Lacibacter sediminis: one gene and its partner. The protein of the gene in region 2 interacts with the protein of the main gene of each other region in a pairwise test. Links are inferred from orthologs where the notes say so. Each region holds a gene or a part of one and is shown on either strand. Other genes may lie near its edges.

The links. Proteins that work in one complex are often made in the same cells at the same time.
Region 1: the proteins of H4075_RS21515 (region 2) and dnaE interact in binary tests that used the Escherichia coli proteins (3 or more experiments, as listed by UniProt). The link is inferred for Lacibacter sediminis from one-to-one orthologs.

The regions. Positions count from the first base shown.
Region 1 is NZ_CP060007.1:2,117,722-2,124,014, reverse strand. What follows is about bases 1,392-5,554. They hold dnaE (DNA polymerase III subunit alpha), read left to right. Parts: upstream 1,392-1,721; coding sequence 1,722-5,354; downstream 5,355-5,554. Other genes in these bases: H4075_RS09035 (HYC_CC_PP family protein), read left to right, coding at 5,462-5,554; H4075_RS09045 (C40 family peptidase), read right to left, coding at 1,392-1,520. Outside these bases: imidazole glycerol phosphate synthase subunit HisF, read right to left, coding at 1-703; more of H4075_RS09045, read right to left, coding at 846-1,391; more of H4075_RS09035, read left to right, coding at 5,555-5,860; H4075_RS21675 (heavy metal-binding domain-containing protein), read left to right, coding at 5,955-6,293. UniProt on the Escherichia coli protein: DNA polymerase III is a complex, multichain enzyme responsible for most of the replicative synthesis in bacteria. This DNA polymerase also exhibits 3' to 5' exonuclease activity. The alpha chain is the DNA polymerase catalytic subunit.
Region 2 is NZ_CP060007.1:5,105,134-5,110,294, reverse strand. Bases 889-3,812 are described here. They hold H4075_RS21515 (methionine aminotransferase), read left to right. Parts: upstream 889-1,741; coding sequence 1,742-2,884; downstream 2,885-3,812. Other genes in these bases: H4075_RS21510 (hypothetical protein), read right to left, coding at 2,933-3,812; H4075_RS21520 (Gfo/Idh/MocA family protein), read right to left, coding at 889-1,629. Also shown: H4075_RS21525 (MmcQ/YjbR family DNA-binding protein), read left to right, coding at 1-294; more of H4075_RS21520, read right to left, coding at 298-888; more of H4075_RS21510, read right to left, coding at 3,813-4,480; H4075_RS21505 (M24 family metallopeptidase), read left to right, coding at 4,883-5,161. UniProt on the Escherichia coli protein: Shows aminotransferase activity with methionine and histidine as substrates, and to a lesser extent also with phenylalanine.

The DNA.
Region 1 (6,293 bases), 3.0 Mb from region 2 along the record:
CAATTTCTTTAAAATGAAAAATACTTGCAGCTAATCCTGCATCAGCGTAAGCCAGTTCAAAAACATCTGCAAAATGCTGCATTGTTCCGGCACCACCGCTGGCAATTACCGGAATTGGTAACTCAACCGACAGTTTCTTAGTAATATCCAATGCAAAACCCTGCTTGGTGCCATCGTTGTTCATACTGGTGAGCAGAATTTCACCTGCACCCAGATCAACACCCTGCCTGGCCCAATCAATACATTTCATCTCGGTTTTGGTTCTGCCACCATTCAGGTACACATACCATTCGCCGTCTTCCTCTTTCTTGGTATCGATTGCCAGTACACAACATTGACTGCCTGCAGCCAATGCAATATCATTGATGAGTTGAGGATTTTTAAAAGCCGCTGTATTTACACTCACTTTATCAGCACCGGAATTGAGCAGTACGCTCATATCTTCCACAGTGCTGATGCCACCGCCAACTGTAAATGGGATGTTCACATGACGTGCAATACGCTTTACCAATTCGCTTAAGGTTTTGCGTTTCTCAACTGTAGCGGTGATATCAAGAAACACCAGTTCATCTGCACCCTGTTGGGCGTACAAGGCACCCAGTTCAACAGGATCGCCGGCATCACGCAGGTCAACAAAGTTGGTGCCCTTTACCGTGCGGCCATCTTTAATATCTAAACAGGGAATAATGCGTTTCGTCAACATATATTAAATCTGGGCGAGGTATGCCATATTTCCAACAGTCTGTGAAATTTCATCAACCTGTATTTAAATATGGAATATCTATTTGTTCAAATAAAAAAGGCTTCAAGTCAAGTTGAAGCCAGGTTCGTTACAAAGATAATGTTTATGGTTTGGGTGAACTATTTTGTAATACCCGCCCTGCTCCCAGCAACTTCCGGCTCCAGTAGGTTTCATTCAGATCGCTGATCATAACCCCACCCGATGTGGATGCATGCACAAACTTATTGTTATGCAGGTACACGCCTACATGCGACACACCACCACGTGTATTGAAGAATATCAGATCACCTTCCTTCAGATCATCCATTGGTATCCACGAAGCCATCTCTTTCTGTTCACGGGCCGTGCGTGGTAACTGCATAGCAAAAACACCCATCATCAATGTTTGTACAAAAGCAGAACAGTCGATCCCTTTCTGTGTAGTGCCGCCTAAACGGTAAGGCGTACCCCACCAGTTATCGATCAACTCGTATAATGATTTGTTCTGGATTGTTTCAACCGGCACATCTAAACGGATGGCATATTTGAACTGTGAGAGCGAAAATAATTCGAGTGATGAGCTGTAAGAAGCAACATCCTTTGTTTGAAAAATACTTGATTGCGGAGTTGATGTAGAAGAACTTGTGCGTACACGTTTGTATTCAGGTCGCACTTCATTTTTTTCTTCAACTGTTGCGGATGCGGTTGAAGACTGTTTCGGCTGAAACGCATTCTTTACCGTACTGCAACTGGTGAGCAGTAATATGGCAGACAGATATGTAAGCAAATGTCTAATCATGGTATTGAATTTATCCAACGGCGCAAAAGTAGCGACGCAGCCCCTTTTCATCAAGAAACGAGCCAAATCGTCTATCCGTTAAAGATAGCTATTGAGGGATTGCTGACAAATTTTCACCCGTTGTTTTATCTAAAACGTTCATTTTGTGGATTTCTTATTCGCTTTTTTTCGATTGAGAACAACGAAATTTGACGCCTGACTATGACTAAATTTTCCCATTTACACGTTCACACGCAATATTCTCTGCTCGATGGAGCCGCTTCCATCGGTTCATTATACAATAAAGCCATTACTGATGGTATGCCGGCGTTGGCCATCACCGATCATGGTAATATGTTTGGAGCCTTCCAGTTTGTGGCCGAAGCTTACAAGCATAAAAATGAAGATGGTTCTTTGAAAGTAAAACCCGTTGTTGGTTGCGAATTTTATTTAACCGAAAACAGGCATATAAAAACCTTCAGCAAAGAACAGCGGGATCATCGTTATCACCAGGTATTGCTGGCTAAGAATGAACAGGGCTATAAAAATCTTGTAAAACTTACATCGCTTGGTTTTATAGAAGGCATGTACAGCAAGTATCCACGTATTGATAAAGAACTCATTCATAAATACCACGAAGGATTAATTGCAACCACCTGTTGTCTTGGTGCCATGGTGCCACAAATGATCCTGAATAAAAGTGAAGAAGATGCAGAGAACGAATTCAAGTGGTGGCTGAATATTTTCCAGAAAGATTATTATGTAGAAATACAGCGCCACGGCATGACCGAGCAGGATAAAGTGAATGCGGTGCTGTTGAAGTTTGCAAAGAAGTATGATGTAAAAGTTATTGCAAGTAACGATTCGCATTATGTGGATCAAACCGATTTCAATGCGCATGATATTTTGTTGTGTATCAACACCGGCGAAAAACAAAGCACTCCTGCCCTGCGTGAATTTTCTGATGATGATGTGAATGTGAAGAACAAACGCTTTGCGTTTCCCAATGATCAATTTTATTTCAAGACTACTGCAGAAATGAAAAAGGTATTTGAAGATGTGCCCGAAGCCATCGACAATACCAATGAGATCGTTGATAAGATCGAAGTACTTAATCTGAAGAAAGATATTCTGCTTCCGGCCTTCCCTATTCCAAAAGAATTCCAGGTGCATGATGATGCCAACCTGAATCAATGGGAGTTTCTGAAACATCTTACTTATATCGGTGCAAAAGAACGTTATCATGAAATAGAAGAAACCACAAGAGAACGTATAGACTTTGAATTGTTCACCATTAAAACAATGGGCTTTGCCGGTTACTTTTTGATCGTTAGTGATTTCATTAAAGCCGGTCGTGATATGGGTGTGTTTGTTGGGCCTGGTCGTGGTTCAGCTGCAGGAAGTGTGGTGGCTTATTGTATCGGCATCACGAACATCGACCCTATTAAATACAATCTACTGTTTGAGCGTTTCTTGAATCCTGATCGTAAATCAATGCCGGATATTGATACGGACTTTGATGACGAAGGAAGACAAAAAGTAATTGATTACGTCGTTGATAAATATGGTAAAGCGCAGGTGGCGCAGATCATCACTTATGGCACCATGGCAGCGAAGAGTAGTATTGCCGATGTTGCCCGTGTAATGGATCTGCCATTGGCTGAGAGCCGTGCTTTATCGAAGCTGGTTCCCGAACGTCCAGGTGTTTCGTTGAAGAGAGTGTTACATGCACCGTTCACCGGCGAAAAAAGTTTAGCAGAGAAGGAAGCCTTTGGTCCTGATGAGTTGGAAATGGTGAAAAAGATCAGGCAGGTTTATGCCGGCGATGATTTGCCTTCGAGAATTTTGCATGAAGCAGAAATTTTAGAAGGGTCTGTTCGAAACACAGGTATTCACGCAGCAGGTATCATCATTGCACCAAGAGATCTCACAGATTTAATCCCTGTTTGTACTTCGAAAGAATCTGAACTCTGGTTAACACAAATTGAAGGAAGTGTAATTGAAGATGCAGGTGTTATCAAGATGGACTTTCTTGGTTTGAAAACATTGAGCATTTTGAAAAATGCCTTGCAGCTCATCAAACAAAATCATGGAGTAGAAATAGAAATCGACAATATTCCATTGGATGATACGAAAACATTTGAACTGTATCAACATGGCTCTACCATTGGTACGTTCCAGTTTGAAAGTGTGGGTATGCAAAAGTACCTGCGTGAGTTAAAGCCCGATCAGTTTGGTGATTTGATTGCGATGAATGCCTTGTATCGTCCCGGCCCTATTGCCTACATCCCCAACTTTATTGATCGTAAACATGGAAAGGAAGCGATCAGCTATGATCTTGCTGAAATGGAAGAATACCTTAATGAAACTTATGGTATTACTGTCTACCAGGAACAGGTGATGTTGCTTGCACAAAAATTAGGTGGCTTTAGTAAAGGTGATGCCGACGTACTGCGTAAAGCAATGGGTAAAAAGCAAAAAGCAGTACTGGATAAAATGAAAAAACAGTTTATTGATGGTGCTACTGCAAAAGGGCATCCAGCAGATAAACTGGAAAAAATATGGACCGATTGGGAAGCGTTTGCACAATACGCTTTCAATAAATCGCATTCTACCTGTTATGCGTTTGTAGCTTATCAAACAGCTTATTTAAAAGCACACTATCCCGGCGAATACATGAGTGCGGTGTTGAACAACGCCGGTGCCATTGAAAAGATCACCTTCTTTATGGAAGAGTGTAAACGCATGGGCATTAAAGTACTTGGCCCTGATATCAATGAATCACAAAATGGTTTTGCAGTGAACAAAGCCGGTGAGATCCGTTTTGGATTAGGTGGATTAAAAGGCGTAGGCGAAGCAGCCATTGACAGTATTATTGAAGAACGTGAAAAGAAAGGACCATATAAAGATGTGTTTGATTTTATCAAGCGTGTCAACCAACGTACGGTTAATAAAAAATCACTGGAGAGTCTGGTGTACGGCGGCGCATTCGATTGCTTCAAAGAATATCATCGTGCACAATACTTTCATGTGATGCCGGGTGATACAGTAAACACATTGGAACGTATCATCAACTTCGGCAACCGTTTCCAGGCGAATGTGCAAAGCAATACCAACACCTTGTTTGGTGAAAGTATGATGATGGAAATTCCTACACCAAAAATTGTAAACTGTGAAGAGTGGACATTAACAGAAAAACTGGATCATGAAAAAGAGATCACGGGCATTTTTATCAGCGGACATCCATTAGATCATTTCAAATTTGAAATGCAACATTACAAGATCACACCGCTTAGTGATTTTAATGAATTTAAAGAAGCCATTCTGTTACATGCAAATCCATTCCAGACATTTCGTTTAGCTGGCCTCGTTACTTCACATAACCAACGTGTAACCAAAACAGGAAAGCAGTTTGGCATTTGTATGATTGAAGATTACACCGGCAATACAGAGTTCGCCTTATTTGGTGAAGACTTCGTCAAGTTCAAAGATCATTTCACTCCCGGTGCAGTTGTGTTTGTGACAGGTGTATTTAAAACACGCTGGAACAAAGACGATGACTTTGAATTCAAGATCAACCAGGTGCTGTTGCTTGAAACAGTAAAACGTACCATGACCAAACAACTCATTGTTGATATTGAACCACGTTTCCTCACCGAAGAGATGGTAAGCTTTATGGAGAAGAACGTAAAGAAAAATCCCGGCAAGAGCAATCTGAAATTCAATTTATACGAGCCAAAGGATAACTGGAAAGTGGGCATGTACACGGTAGAGAAAGGCTTTGAAATGAATGATGAGATGGCCGCATTCCTGCTGGATAAACCCGAATTGAATGTAACTGTCGTGCATGCATAATCAGTGTAAAAATTAATACAAGTAAACTCTAAAATTCAAGCCAACTGACTATTGTCAGTACATTTTCATACCGATTCGCAAGAAATGTTGGTAATTTAGCATTTCAGATGAAAAAGCTCGTAGTAGCCATATTATCTTTTCTCTACATCAGCACCTCCAGCGGAGCCACGTTGCAAATGCATTATTGCATGGATAAACTGGTGGACTGGAGTATTGGCCACAATGATGAGAAGAACACCTGCAACAATTGCGGGATGGAAAAAGATGGTAAGGGCAAGAACGGCTGCTGTAAAGATGAACAAAAGCAATTAAAAATTGAAAAAGATCAGAAAACTGCAGCCGCATTTGAACTTACACTTTCATTAGCAACAGCTATACCTGTATCGCATCCTGTTTACAACCTCGTTGTCATTCCTTCTGTAACAGAACAATTCCCTCTAAGCAACGCACCTCCACGAAGTCCGCAATTAGCTGCTTATATCCGCAACTGCACATTCCGTATTTAATTCTTTTCGTTTGTATAAGCCGGGCAATCATGTTGCCGGGCTATTGGTATTTGCATATATACCGCTTCTATTCTTCACTTTAAAAAACAACAACATGAAAACGTTTCAATTACTGTTGATGGCAGTATTTACCATCGTTTCTGTAAACATAGTTGCCCAGGAAAAAGCAGGCAAGAAAGATAAAGGGCCTCACCCTACATTATACACCTGCCCAATGCATGATTCTGTTGCTGCAAAAAAACCAGGCAACTGTCCGGTTTGCGGCATGAAACTGGAGCTTTCTAAAAAAGAACAGATGAAGAAAGATGTAACAAAAACGTACAGCTGTCCCATGCATGCAGATGTTACAAGCGACAAGCCCGGCAAATGCAGTAAATGCGGTATGGACCTGAACATGTCGAAAAAAGAACAAATGAAAACCGAGGTCATGAAA
Region 2 (5,161 bases):
TCTAAACCCAATGCCGAAGAAACACTTCCCTTTGGTCCGGATGTGGTCGTGTTCAAAGTGAACGACAAAGCCTTCCTGTTATTACCACTTGATACAGAAGAACTCCGCTTCAATGTAAAATGCGATCCTGACCTGGCCATCGAATTGAGGGAACAATATAGTTGTGTGTTGCCCGGCTGGCATATGAACAAGAAGCACTGGAACACGATTGTGGTTGATGGAACTGTTCCATCAAAACTCATTCGTGAATGGATCGATCATTCTTATGAATTAGTGAATAAGAAAAAGAAATAAACATTAAACCTTCGGAAGTTCGTAACCGTTGTGGTATTTGCTTAACAGATATTGTTGATTAATCGCTTCATCAGTAAACGTTCCTTTGGCTTTATTCCACAATAATTTCTTTCCGCTTCTGAAAGAAATATTTCCCATTTGTGCAACAGTGGCCACATGTGCTCCTGCCTGTATAGAACAATGTAGATCTTCTGCCTTGCGTGATTTTACAGCAGCGATAAAATTTACCCAATGTTTATCAAGCCCGTTATCTGCAGATTTTTGCAAAGGCATGATCACTTTACTTTTGCTTTGACGTTCTTCGATTACCTCCCAACCACCTCGATTTAAAATAAGGGTACCGTTATTGCCAATAAACGCAATGCCATGATCTCTTCCATAAGAACCATTATCAATACCCATTGCAGAATCCCACACCATGTTGAATTTGTCAAACTCATACAGTGTAGTTAACGTATCAGGTGTTTCTTCATACAGATCAGGGTAAGCAAATTTTCCACCAAGCCCCGCAATACTGATAGGCAAATCGGCTTTCATACCAATCAATGCATAATCTAACAGATGCACGCCCCAGTCAGTCATCAATCCTCCGGCATAATCCCAAAACCATCTGAAATTAAAATGAAAGCGGCTGCTGTTAAACGGTCTTATTTTGGCAGGTCCAAGCCATTGTTTATAATCCACTCCTTCAGGCGGTGCAGAATCAGGAACAACCGGGCCGGGTTTCATCCATCCCTGGTAGCACCAAACTTTAGCAGTACGGATATTTCCTAATTGTCCGCTATGTACAAAATCAACTGCATCTTTAAAATGCTGTTGACTGCGTTGCCATTGCCCCGCCTGTACAATTTTGTTGTAACGCTTTTGTGCGGCCACCATTCTGGTACATTCAACAATGGAATTACCAACCGGCTTTTCTACATACACATCTTTACCGGCTTCGCATGCATGAATCATCATGAGTGCATGCCAATGATCGGGTGTACCGATGATGACTGCATCCACATCTTTCTGCTCAAGCAGCTTCTTGTAATCACCGTATTTTTTTATGTTGGATGTATTTACATTTTTTTTGCTTAGCTCGTCGAGCCGTTTATCGATAACAGATTTATCAACATCACATACTGCAACAAGATTTACTCCCGGAATTTTCAACGCAGCCATTACGTTACTCCAGCCCATTCCTTTAATACCAATAGCAGCAATGTTTACCTGGTCGGAAGGCGAAGTGCGTTGGTTGAAAATGGAAAATGCATTGGATTCAAATGCGGGTAAGATCAAACCACCTGCTGCCAGCAAGGTTGTTTGTTGCAGAAACTTTCGGCGTGCATTCATCGTTAAAATAGTTTAGTAAAAGGAAGATAAGTAATTAACTGTTTAACAGCTGTAAGTTATCGGCAGAAAAAAGAGTGCTGCAGAAACAATTCCTCTTCTTTACTTTGTGGGTATGCAGATCAAAAGCAAACTCCCTAATGTAGGCACGACCATTTTCACCGTGATGAGCGCATTGGCAACGGAATACAAAGCTGTGAATCTCGGACAAGGGTTTCCTGATTACCCCATGAGTGAAGAGTTAACAGCGAAAGTTGCGGAAGCAATGAAGAACGGACACAATCAATATGCGCCAATGCCGGGCCTGATAGGTTTGCGGGAAAGTCTGGCAGAAAAAGTAGAGTTTCTTTATAAAACAAAAGTGAACCCAGATACTGAGATCACCATAACTCCTGGTGGAACATATGCGATCTACTCATCGTTAACGACCATTCTTCAACCGGGTGATGAAGTGATTTTGTTTGAACCAGCTTACGATAGTTATATTCCAAACATCGAGATCAACGGAGCAAAAGCAGTTCCGCTTCCATTAACTTATCCTGATTATAAAATTGATTGGGACTTGGTGCGTGCGTCTATCACAATAAAGACAAAAGCAATCCTCATCAACTCACCGCATAATCCAACAGGAAGTGTGTTGGATCAAAATGATATCGCTGAATTAAAAAACACTGTTGCCGGTACCGATATTTTTATTGTAAGCGATGAAGTGTATGAGCATTTGATCTATGATGGTCTTCCACATGAGAGTATGTTGAAACATCCGGACTTATTTGCACGCAGTTTTGTGAATTTTTCTTTTGGTAAAACTTATCACTGCACAGGGTGGAAGCTGGGTTACTGTATTGCCCCTGCCGCTTTCACCAAGGAATTCAGAAAAGTACACCAGTTCAATTGCTTCAGTTGTTTTACGCCTGCGCAGGTTGCATTGGCAGAATACTTAAAGAATAAAGATGCTTACTTATCGCTGCCACGATTCATGCAACAAAAGCGTGATTATTTTATTGAGCTGATGAAACAAACAAAGTTTGATCTGCTGAATACAAGCGGCAGTTATTTTGTTTGTGCCAGTTATGGTCGCATCAGTGATGAATCAGATAAAGATCTCGCCATACGATTATCCAAAGAAGCAGGAGTTGCTACCATTCCACTTTCAGCATTTTATCATAATCATAAAGATGATAAAGTGGTACGCTTTTGTTTCAGTAAACAAAACAAAACACTGCAACAGGCAGTAGAGCGATTGATAAAGATTTGATTTTCGGTGGGTCACCGTTTGGCTTTAGGTGGGTCACCGGCTATATTCTTACCTGCGTTCGCTGGCTTTGTACTTCCCGTTCACCACCTGTTCCATGGTTTTGTTATACACTTTACTTTCGGCCCAGGAAATAATATCGAGATAAGCGAATGATCTTGTCTGGAAACGGTTCTTTTCAAGGTGCTTGATATCCTGCAATAATTTTTCCAACGCCTTTTTAATTTTATCAGGCGATTGTGTAAAGCTGGTCTTTAAGAATTTGAACACCGCTTCTTCAACAGTTGTCAAATTTTTCATCTTTTCCATAAAACGGTGAACCGATTTACTAAGGGAATCAAGAATTTCATAGTTACCCAATTCATAATGACTCAGCAAATGCATCAAACGGGAATAACACTGCAGATCGATGCGCATGTCCATTGGTCCGTTGATGATACGGTGGAGATAGTCAATTGCTTTTTCGTAATTGCCATTGCCGAAATACAACGATGCAATTTTATAATTGAATACAAGTATTCGGTGCTGATCAACAAATAATGAATACTCACTAAGCTTTTCTTCAATAAGCGGCACCAGTTTTAAACCTTCTTTGAATGTGCCCTTCATCAAATGACCGTTGACTCTTGAACTGTTGATATAAATAGAAGTATGTGTCCGGAAATTATCATGCAACTGTGCTTCAGGTGTTTTCTCGTATTCTTCAAACTCTTTTAATGTCTCTTCAAACTTTTTGAAGTTACGCAGATCAAAATGCGCATTAAGCAATGCCTGCATTCCTTTGATGTAATGACCCGTTTCAATGTTTTTCAAATGAGGTTCTGCCCTGTACAGGTTCACCCATTTCTCTGCATAACGATAGTACATTAAAAAATCCTGGCGAATGAAAGCATACCAGCAATAACTCTGGTAGAGGTATAGCTCTTCATAAAAACCATTGATAAGCGAAAGATCTTTTGGCAGATAACTTTTGAAAAAAGTCTTTATATCTATTTCGTCTTCTTCATTACGTGCATGACCGTTCAATACATACCAACGATATAGCAGAAGTGCAAGATTTGATAAACGTGTTACACGATCAATATGACTGCTGATCTGGAATGCCTCTTCTGCCATCAACTCTGTTTTATCAGTAGAGCTGCGGGTGATATGTAATGTTTCAATTTTCTTTTCGAGAGAGATCAACTGTACAAGCGTATTGAACTTTTGATTAGCACGTGCGAGCTCTTTTGCTTTTTCAATAATGCGTAAGCTTTGTTGTTTTAATCCTTTGTTATAGAGAAGTCGGGCATTATCTAAGTGCTCACTCAACTGCAGATCAACATTCTCACCTGTTTTTAACAAACGTAAACTGGCCAGTAATTCTTTATACAAATGTGTTTTAAGGTTGGCGAGTTTTGTTTTGCTGTTATCGGTGAGTTTGCGGAGTAGAACATGTTCGTCGTACTCCTGCATTTTGTCTAAAGCATCAAAAAGCTGGATGATCTTAAGATCTTCTTTTGAGGAACTACGCTTGATGTAGAGTTTAAAATGCCGTTTCTCGGCTTTTTCGAGGGAGTGAACTAATTGAAATAATGTATCTGAAAACCTGTTGGCCATAATATTTTTTTTTCCTGAAACCCTTGTCCTGCCTGTGTTTCACTGTCTTTCCCCGACTTTGACGTCATAAAAAGACCCGTTATTTGATTTGATGTACAAAAACAACAGGTTTACTTTTGTTTCGGATTCGGGCTTAAAAAGTATATGGCAGGCAATCGTTAAAGGGGAAGCATCGTAAACGGCCAAGAATCAAGTCGCTCCAAGCGACAAGTAAAGATACAGATCTATTTTTTTATATGGCAAGCAATCGTTAACGGTCAGCTGTTTCTACAGGTGACCTTTTTCTTTTAAAAGGTTTGCTAAAATAATGTAAAAATTCATTCCACAAACTTTTTTCTCGTCATTTTCTTACACAGGTAATACTTTATGGCTTTCGTACATTCGAACACGTAAATAAAATGTATGAAAAAATATTTTTTACTCCTTGTTATACTTACGTCTGTTTGTTTTGGCCATGCACAAGTGCTTCCAATGCGTGAGCAGGCGAAAGTGATCGATGAAATTCTTGCTGATCGCTTTAATAATCTCCTACCTGTATTAATGGAACGCAATGGCATTGATCTATGGGTGATCATTTCAAGAGAGTACAATGAAGATCCTGTTATCCGTACCATGTTGCCATCAACATGGATCTCGGCACGCCGGAGAACCATCATTGTATTTTATAATAACCCGGAAAAG